DNA from 4 places in the Streptomyces sp. NPDC057002 genome. Region 1 is predicted to be linked to each of the others. Evidence: riboswitches for the same ligand, from Rfam matches in the RefSeq annotation. Region 1 holds a riboswitch; each other region holds the start of a gene.

Region 1 (2,179 bases):
CACGTCCATGCCCTGTACGCCCTGCTGGACCGGCTGCGGGCGGCGCACCCCGGTGTGGCCTTCGAGTCGTGCTCGGGCGGCGGCGGCCGGATCGACCTCGGGGTGCTGGGCCGCACGGACCAGGTGTGGACCTCCGACAACACCGACCCGCTCGACCGGCTCGCCATCCAGCACGGCTTCAGCCAGATCCATCCGGCGCGGGTCATGGCCGCCTGGGTCACCGACAGCCCGAACACCATGCTCAACCAGCGGGCCAGCTCCCTGCGGTTCCGGTTCGTCAGTGCCATGGCCGGCGTGCTCGGGGTGGGCGGCGACCTCACACGGTGGACGGCGGAGGAGCTCGCCGAGGCGCGGGGCTGGGTGGAGCTCTACAAGGAGATCCGGCCCGTGGTGCAGCGCGGTGACCTGTACCGGCTGCGGGCCCCGGAGGGCAGCTCGAGCGCGGTGCAGTACGTCCTGGGTGACGAGACCGTCGTCCTCGCCTGGCTCCAGGCGCAGCGCTACGGCGAGCCCGTTCCGGCGATCCGGCTGCGGGGCCTCGACCCGACAGCAGTGTACGAATGCCTCGAAACGGGCGAAGTTCACCGAGGGGCCGTACTCGCCCATCACGGACTGCGGATCGGCCTGCGCGGGGACCTGGATGCCGCAGTCGTCCGCCTTCGACGCAAGTAGTCGTTCTGTCCGGATCGGGTGGATAAGGCGAATAAGGCACTTCAGGTGTTTCGGTATAACGTGCCCCGATCGTAAAGGAGATGAGGTCGGGGCGCGTGACCATCGTCATATTCGTGACGATGTGTTGTCGCCATGTTCACGTAATTCTTGCGTTATTCAGGGACATTGAGGCGAAACAGAGATCGGAAATCCACGCTCGGTGACGGGAAATGTGCCGACGCGTCAAGAAAAACGCCCTCACAGGCAACCGCAAGCTTGTCCCATTGCGTCTCGGTCGCTTACGTTCCACACCAATCCGGACGGACGCCTAATCCTGCCGCCGCCCGGAGCCCGCACACACTCACCCGTGTATGGCAGGAGCGGGGGACCCACAGGTACGACGCCTGTTCCGGTTCCCGGAACGGCTTGGGGTTCAGCCGCACTTCGGCGCGGCCGGGCATCTCCAGCCCGCACCCGACAGCTCACCTCGCAGGCGCCGGAGAGGAATTCGCCATGCCCGCGAAGGGTAAGCATCGCCGCCCGAAGTCCCAGCGTTTCACCCGCTCCATCGCCGTCGCCGGAACCGGTGGGGCCGCCCTCGCCCTTCCGCTCATGGGGGCCGCCGGCGCCCACGCCGCGACCCCGCAGTCGGCTCCGGAAAAGGCCGTCCAGTCCGCTCCGGCCGCCGAGAAGAAGGCCGCCGAAAAGGCCACGGGTGCCCACGCGTACACCGTGAAGGCCGGTGACTATCTCGCGAAGATCGCCGACGACCAGAACGTCAGCGGTGGCTGGAAGAAGCTCTACAGCGACAACCGTGACGCCGTCGGCTCCGACCCGTCGCTGATCCACCCGGGCCTGAAGCTCTCGATCGGCAAGAAGGCGGCGAGCGCGCCCAAGACGCAGTCGTCCGCGCCCAAGGCGGCCGAGAAGCCCAAGGCGTCGGCTGAGAAGTCGTCCGCCTCCGAGTCGGCCCCGAAGGCCGACACCGCCGCGAAGCCGGCCGCCGCCAAGCCGGCCGCCGAGGCCTCCGGCTTCAGCCTCCCGGTGGACGGCGCCGCCGTCGGCACCCCGTACCACATGTCCGGCAGCATGTGGTCGAGTGGCTACCACACCGGTGTCGACTTCGTCGTCCCGACCGGCACCTCGCTCAAGGCCGTCGGCGCCGGCACGGTCGTCTCCGCCGGCTGGGGCGGCGCGTACGGCAACCAGGTCGTCGTCCAGCTCGAGGACGGCAAGTACGCGCAGTACGCCCACCTGTCCCAGCTCTCCGTCTCGGCCGGCCAGACCGTGACGGCCGGGCAGCAGGTCGGCCTGTCCGGTGCGACCGGCAATGTGACCGGACCGCACCTGCACTTCGAGATCCGCACCTCGCCGGAGTACGGCTCGGACGTGGACCCGGTCGCCTACCTGCGCTCGCACGGCGTCTCCGTGGGCTGACCCATCGCACGACCACCTGCCTGACACGCAGCCGAAGGCCGGACCCCGATCCCCGGGTCCGGCCTTCGGTGTGTGCGGCTGTCGATCGCCT
Region 2 (2,179 bases), on a different contig from region 1:
CACCAGATGCTGGGCGGCCTCCGTGATGAAGGGCACCTCACTCTTGGTGGCCTCGAACAAGCCTTCCTCGACAGCCGCCAACCCGGCCTGGACATCGGCTTCCAGAGCCTGGTCCCGCACGCTCAGCCCGAACGGCCCGACGTCGGTCACGAGGGGTCTCCTGTCTGCTGTGTCTGCCGGTGATTACGCGGATTGTCGATAGGTCGCTGCCATCACTCGAGTCAGCGTATCCGGTCACGTTTCGATCACCGCCAGCGCCCATGGTTACAGGCCGGGTGGTATCTGATCACGACCGTTATGTTTTCGATCGGGCCATAAGAACAGACATTTGTCGACTTACCAGTCGATAGTCAGATATTCACGATTTGCCATGACGATTGAGCAAATTCCCTTTGACGGTAATTGCCCCACGGGCTTGTGATCAGTGAGTTGAATCACGTTAACCCCTTTGTCGCGCCACCCCGACATCGACCCGTACCCCCTTCAGTCGAACGCGAGTTGAGCCTTGGCTCTCGCAAAGGATCAAGTGGACCAAACACCCCCGACCAAGGTCAACCGCGCAATATGTGACTCCGGCGCTTGTTCCCGACATGTGCTCTCGCATACGTTCCCGGCCAGTCCGGCGGACGCCGAATCCTGCCGCCGCCCGGACCCCCACACGAACCGACTCACTCACGCAGGGCAGGAGCGGGGGACCCAGGTAAGTCGCCGGTCCGCACAGCGGCACGGCTCGGGGTGAAGCCGCGCACGGCAGTACACCGCCGTACGCGGCCGGGCACCTCCCGGCCCGAACCCGACAGCTCACCTCGCAGGCGCCGGAGAGGAATTTCGCCATGGCCGGACGAGGCAAGCACCGTCGCCCCAGAACCAACCCGCTCTCCCGAGGTGTCGCGATCGCCGGCACCGGCGGAGCGGCACTGACCCTCCCGCTCCTCGGAGCCACCTACGCGAGCGCCGCCGAGGCGCCGCAGAGCGCACCCGCCGTCGCACAGTCCGTGCCCCAGGCGGCCCAGCCCAAGTCGCTCACGTACACCGTGGCCAAGGGCGACACGCTCTACCGCATCGCGGACAAGTACGACGTATCGGGCGGCTGGAAGAAGCTCTACAAGGACAACCGCTCCGCCATCGGCGACGACCCGAAGCTGATCCACCCGGGCCTGAAGCTGAAGGTGTCGACGACCAAGGCGACCACCGCGAAGAAGGCGACCAAGTCGTCCGCCAAGCCGGCCGCGAAGCCCGCCGGTGGCGTCGCCAAGGCCACCCAGGCCTCCGCGAAGACCTACGCCGACAACCTCGACGGATGGATCCGCGAGGCGCTGGACGTCATGGCGCAGAAGGGCATTCCGGGGTCGTACGACGGCATCTACCGCAACGTCATGCGCGAGTCGTCCGGCAACCCCCAGGCGATCAACAACTGGGACTCCAACGCCGTCAAGGGCACCCCGTCCAAGGGCCTGCTCCAGACCATCGACCCGACCTTCCAGGCCTACCACGTGGACGGCACGTCGTGGGACCCGTACGACCCGGTCGCCAACATCACCGCGGCCTGCAACTACGCGGCCGACCGCTACGGCTCGATCGACAACGTCAACGGCCCGTACTGAGCCGTCCCGCCCAGCAGTCGCTCGAGGACGACGGCGATGCCGTCGTCCTCGTTCGACAGCGTGATCTCGTCGGCCACGGCCTTGAGTTCGGGATGGGCGTTCGCCATCGCGACGCCGTGGGCGGCCCAGTCGAACATCGGGATGTCATTGGGCATGTCACCGAAGGCGATGGTGTCCGACGGCCGCAGCCCCAGATGCTCGGCGGCCAGCGCCAGGCCCGTCGCCTTGGTGACGCCGCACGGCTGGAGCTCGACCGTGCCGGGCCCCGACATCGTCACCGTCGCCAGTGAGCCGACCACCGAACGGGCCGTCGCCGCCAACTCGTCGTCCGACAGGTAGGGATGGCGCAGCAGCACCTTGCTGATCGGCTCGCACCACAGGTCGTCGCGCCGGTCGACCCGTACGGCCGGCAGCGTCGGGTGCGGCATGAGATAGCCCGGCTCGATGAGCGTGAGCCCGTCGACCCCGTCCTGGTCGACCGCGGCGTACACCTGCCCCACCTCGGCCTCGATCTTGCCGAGCGCGGTCTCCGCCAGTTCCCGGTCCAGGGTGATGGACCACAGCAGCCGGTCCGC
Region 3 (2,179 bases), on a different contig from region 1:
CGGAGCCTCCGGCGCCAGCGCTGCCGACGGCACGACCTGGGACCGGGTCGCGGACTGCGAGACCGGCGGCGCCTGGAGCCAGAACAGTGGCAACGGTTACTTCGGCGGCCTGCAGTTGTCGCAGGAGGACTGGGAGAACCACGGCGGCCTCGACTACGCCCCGAGTGCCGACCTGGCCAGCCGTTCCCAGCAGATAGCCGTGGCCGAGAGAATCCTCGCCGAGCAGGGAGCCGGTGCCTGGCGCACCTGTGGACTGCTCTCCGGCCTCGAGCAGGACAAGGGGTCGGACACCTCCGAATCACCCGACTCGTCCGGTTCATCGGACTCGCCCGGATTGCTCGACTCCCTCGGCTCGTCCCCTTCGTCGTCCGACTCGCCGTCCCCTGACGCGCCGTCGACGTCGAAGGACGAAACCGCCGAGTCCGACAAGTCGCCCGAATCCGAGGACTCCAGCTCGCAGGGTCAGGAGCCCGAAAGCTCCCCGTCGGCCACGCCCGAGCGTGACAAGTCCGACAACTCGGGGCAGGACGACAACCCTTCGGCGTCCGCCGGCACCGAGGACGGATCCGACACCGGCTCCGGCCGTCACCGAGGCCCCAGCGCCGACGAAACCCTCCCGCCCGAGAACGGCCGTACGGACGAGTCCACGGGCCGTCACGCCTCGCGCGGTGACGAGGGCTCCGACGACACGTCCGAGGGTGCCTACATCGTCGGTATCGGCGACAGTCTCTGGTCCATCGCCGACTCCCTTGACATCAGCGGCGGATGGCACGAGCTCTACGACGGCAACAAGAAGGCCGTCGGCGCCGACCCGGACCTCATCCGCCCCGGTCAGACGCTCACGGTCGAGGGCGAAGCGGACGAGAAGTAGCTGTTCGGGCAGTGCGGAAACGAGGGCGGAAGTCGCCCCGAAACCGCGCGAGTTCGCGTCATGTTTCGCGGCTAATGTCCCGTTTGGGGCTCGTGAGAGATAGATCTCAGAAGCCCTGATCGTCTTTGAAATTCAGCGGATCGCGTGGCTACGGTCGGGACCGCTCGTCACCACGAGCCCCGGCTGCCGCAACGCCGAATCCTGCCAGCGGCCGTACGGGAACAGTCGTCGCGTCAAGCGCCGTAGGCAGGAGCGGGGGACCCAAGGTAGGTGCCCGACCGGCCAGTTGCGCCGGAAGGGCTTGGGGTGAAGCCGTGTCCCGGGAGGGGCGCGGCCGGGCAACTCAACCGGCCCGAACCCGACAGCTCACCTCGCAGGCGTCGGTGAGGGGATCCTTCCATGCTGTTTTCCAGCAAGGGCAAGCACCGCCGTCCGTCCAAGGCCAGCCGTGCCATCGCCGTCGCCGGTGTCACCGGCGCCGCTGTCGCCGCCCCGCTGATGGCCGCCGGCGGCGCCTCCGCCGCCACCGCCTCCGAGTGGGACACCGTCGCCCAGTGCGAGGCCGGCGGCAACTGGTCCATCAACACCGGCAACGGCTACTACGGCGGTCTGCAGTTCTCCGCCTCCACCTGGTCCGGCTACGGCGGCACCAAGTACGCCGCCACCGCCGACCAGGCCACCAAGGAGCAGCAGATCGAGATCGGCGAGAAGGTCCTCGCGGGCCAGGGCAAGGGTGCCTGGCCGGTCTGCGGCAAGGGCCTGTCGAGCGCCGGCTACAGCGGCGGCTCCTCCTCGGACGACTCCGGCAGCGGCTCCTCGCAGCAGAGCCAGCAGGGCACCGAGTCCCGCCAGACCGAGCAGCAGCCGGCCTCCCGCTCCGACGAGCGCCCGGCCGCCAAGAAGACCGTCACCACCCCGACCGGCAAGAAGGTCAAGAAGGGCGACGGCGAGTACAAGGTCGTCAAGGGCGACACCCTCAGCTCGATCGCGTCGGACAAGAAGGTCGAGGGCGGCTGGGAGAAGCTGTTCCAGCTGAACAAGGACATCGTCCAGGACGCCAACCTCATCTACCCGGGCCAGCAGCTGCACCTGAAGTAAGCAGCGGCTCTCAAGGGCTCCCCGCCCCGGTGCGTGTTCCCCCCGTACGCGCGCCGGGGCGGGGTTTTTTTCTGCCGGTCTTTGCAACCTGGCTTTGTTCCGTTCGGAAACAATTTACTCTCGGTTCTGTCCATCGGGTGGGCGACCCGGTGGCCGATCGGCCGGAGCCGGTTAGGCTCATGTCGCGAGCCACCACGGCCCGCACCTCGC
Region 4 (2,179 bases), on a different contig from region 1:
AGGAATCCAGGGATATTTTTTGGACAGTCGGCCGTGGCGAACGCCGAAAGCCCCGGCTCGGGGAGCCGGGGCTTTCGGGAAGCGGAGCAGTCGCCGTCGGACGTTCAGACGTCCACGCCGTGCGAGCGGAGGTAGGCGACGGGGTCGATGTCGGAGCCGTACTCGGGGCTGGTGCGGGCCTCGAAGTGCAGATGCGGGCCGGTGACGTTGCCGGTCGCGCCGGACAGGCCGATCTGCTGGCCGGGGGTGACCTTCTGGCCCACCGAGACACTGCTGGACGACAGGTGGCCGTACTGGGTGTACGTCCCGTCGTTCATCTTGATCACGACCTGGTTGCCGTAGGAACCGCCCCAGCCGGCCTCGACGACCTCGCCCATGCCGACCGAGTGGACGGCCGTGCCACTGGAGGCGTGGAAGTCGACACCGGTGTGACTGCCGGAGGACCAGACGGCGCCGCCGGTCTTGTAGCCGGTGGAGACGTACGAGCCGGAGATCGGGGAGACGAAGGTGTTGAGGCGCTTGCGCTCGGCCTCGCGGGCGGCACGCTCCTTGGCCTCGCGGGCCTCCTCAGCGCGCTCCTTGGCCTCCTTGGCCGCCTCGGCGGCGCGCTTGCGGGCGGCCTCCTCGGCCTTCTTCTTGGCGGCGGCCTCTTCGGCCGCCTGCTTCTGGGCGACGGCCTGGGCGTCGATCTTCTGGGCCACGGTGTCGCCCATGGTCACGACCGGAGTGAGGCCCGTCTGCTCGACAGCGGGCTCCGCGGCGAAGGCCGGGGCGGCCACGGTGCCGACGACGCCGGTGGTGGCGAGGGCGGCGACGCCCGCCGCGCGGGCCGTGCGACGCTGGATCCGGCTGGGACGACGGTGCTTCCCGGTGGCGCGTGTGAACGCCATGTAGTGGCTGATCCTTTCCTTCCCTCTCGCCTACCGGGTTAGCTGACGGGTTCGGAGCAGGAAGGTCTCCTACGGACCCCCTCGCGACTCGCGCGGGCGTCCGATTCACCCCAGGGACTGCGGTGGGTCCCCGGCTCCCCTGGCTCGCGCCGTACGGGGACTCGGCGATGACTGTCCGGTGCCGCGGGTGCGGCGCACTGCCTGACGAACAGCCCGGACGACGCTAAGCGGCGCCACTTTCAATTCCCAAACGGATCCCGGCTTTTGTAGCGCATCCCACAGGCCAGACGGGCAACTCCTATCCCAATTCGGGCATAAAGGAGCCCTGGTGCCTTAGAAGACAACCAGGGCCCCTGCGCGCGCGTGCCGCTCGCGTCCCGCTACTCGGCGGCGACCACGGCGACTTCGCCGATACCGAGGGCCTCGACCGGGCCCTTGATCTGCGCCGCGTCGCCGACGAGGACGGTCACCAGACGGTCCCCCGGGAAGGCGCTGACGGCCGCCGCGGTGGCCTCCACGGTGCCGGTCGCGGCGAGCTGCCGGTACAGCGCGGCCTGGTAGTCGTCGGGCAGGTGCTGCTCGACCTGGTCCGCCAGCGTGCTCGCGACGGCCGCCGCCGTCTCGTACTTCAGCGGTGCCACGCCGACCAGGTTCTGCACGGCGACGTCCCGCTCGGCGTCGGTGAGCCCCTCGGCGGCGAGGGTGCGCAGCACCGTCCAGAGGTCCTCGAGGGCGGGGCCGGTGTTGGGCGTGTCCACGGAACCGCTGATGGCGAGCATCGCGGCACCGGTCCCGTCCGGGGCGGACCTGAGGACCTGGGCGAACGCCCGTACGCCGTAGGTGTAGCCCTTCTCCTCCCGCAGGACGCGGTCCAGGCGGGAGGTGAGGGTGCCACCGAGGCAGTACGTTCCGAGCACCTGGGCGGGCCAGACGCGGTCGTGCCGGTCCGAGCCGATCCGGCCGATCAGCAACTGCGTCTGGACGGCGCCCGGGCGGTCCACGATGACGACCCGGCCCGTGTCGTCGGCGGTCACCGGCGGCACCGGACGCGGCTCGGCCGAGGAGCCGGTCCAGGCGCCCAGCGTGTCGCCGAGCAGCGCGTCGAGGTCGATGCCGGTGAGGTCGCCGACGACCACGGCGGTGGCCGTCGCCGGACGGACGTGCTTCTCGTAGTAGGCGCGTACGGCCGCGGAGTCGATCGCGGCGACCGTCTCCTCGCTGCCCTGCCGGGGCCGCGACATGCGCGCGCCCGCCGGGAACAGCTCCTTGGAGAGCTCCTTGGCGGCACG

The links. A riboswitch is a leader RNA that binds a small molecule or an ion and turns the genes downstream of it on or off. The one in region 1 is predicted to bind cyclic di-AMP.
Region 2: another riboswitch for cyclic di-AMP. It lies ahead of ACFT32_RS15440 (LysM peptidoglycan-binding domain-containing protein); the one in region 1 lies ahead of ACFT32_RS06135 (peptidoglycan DD-metalloendopeptidase family protein).
Region 3: another riboswitch for cyclic di-AMP. It lies ahead of ACFT32_RS30735 (transglycosylase family protein); the one in region 1 lies ahead of ACFT32_RS06135 (peptidoglycan DD-metalloendopeptidase family protein).
Region 4: another riboswitch for cyclic di-AMP. It lies ahead of ACFT32_RS38695 (M23 family metallopeptidase); the one in region 1 lies ahead of ACFT32_RS06135 (peptidoglycan DD-metalloendopeptidase family protein).

What each region holds. Positions count from the first base shown of each region.
Region 1 covers NZ_JBHURZ010000001.1:1,359,141-1,361,319, reverse strand. Annotated here, with positions in the region: gene ACFT32_RS06140 (alpha-galactosidase) at 1-672, shown strand, start outside; cyclic di-AMP (ydaO/yuaA leader) riboswitch at 1,004-1,160, shown strand; gene ACFT32_RS06135 (peptidoglycan DD-metalloendopeptidase family protein) at 1,165-2,088, shown strand.
Region 2 covers NZ_JBHURZ010000003.1:229,243-231,421, reverse strand. Annotated here, with positions in the region: gene ACFT32_RS15445 (polyprenyl synthetase family protein) at 1-150, opposite strand, end outside; cyclic di-AMP (ydaO/yuaA leader) riboswitch at 652-828, shown strand; gene ACFT32_RS15440 (LysM peptidoglycan-binding domain-containing protein) at 834-1,604, shown strand; gene ACFT32_RS15435 (HAD family hydrolase) at 1,568-2,179, opposite strand, start outside.
Region 3 covers NZ_JBHURZ010000006.1:547,635-549,813, forward strand. Annotated here, with positions in the region: gene ACFT32_RS30730 (transglycosylase family protein) at 1-871, shown strand, start outside; cyclic di-AMP (ydaO/yuaA leader) riboswitch at 1,100-1,266, shown strand; gene ACFT32_RS30735 (transglycosylase family protein) at 1,271-1,969, shown strand.
Region 4 covers NZ_JBHURZ010000010.1:241,507-243,685, forward strand. Annotated here, with positions in the region: gene ACFT32_RS38695 (M23 family metallopeptidase) at 105-890, opposite strand; cyclic di-AMP (ydaO/yuaA leader) riboswitch at 903-1,067, opposite strand; gene ACFT32_RS38700 (M16 family metallopeptidase) at 1,271-2,179, opposite strand, start outside.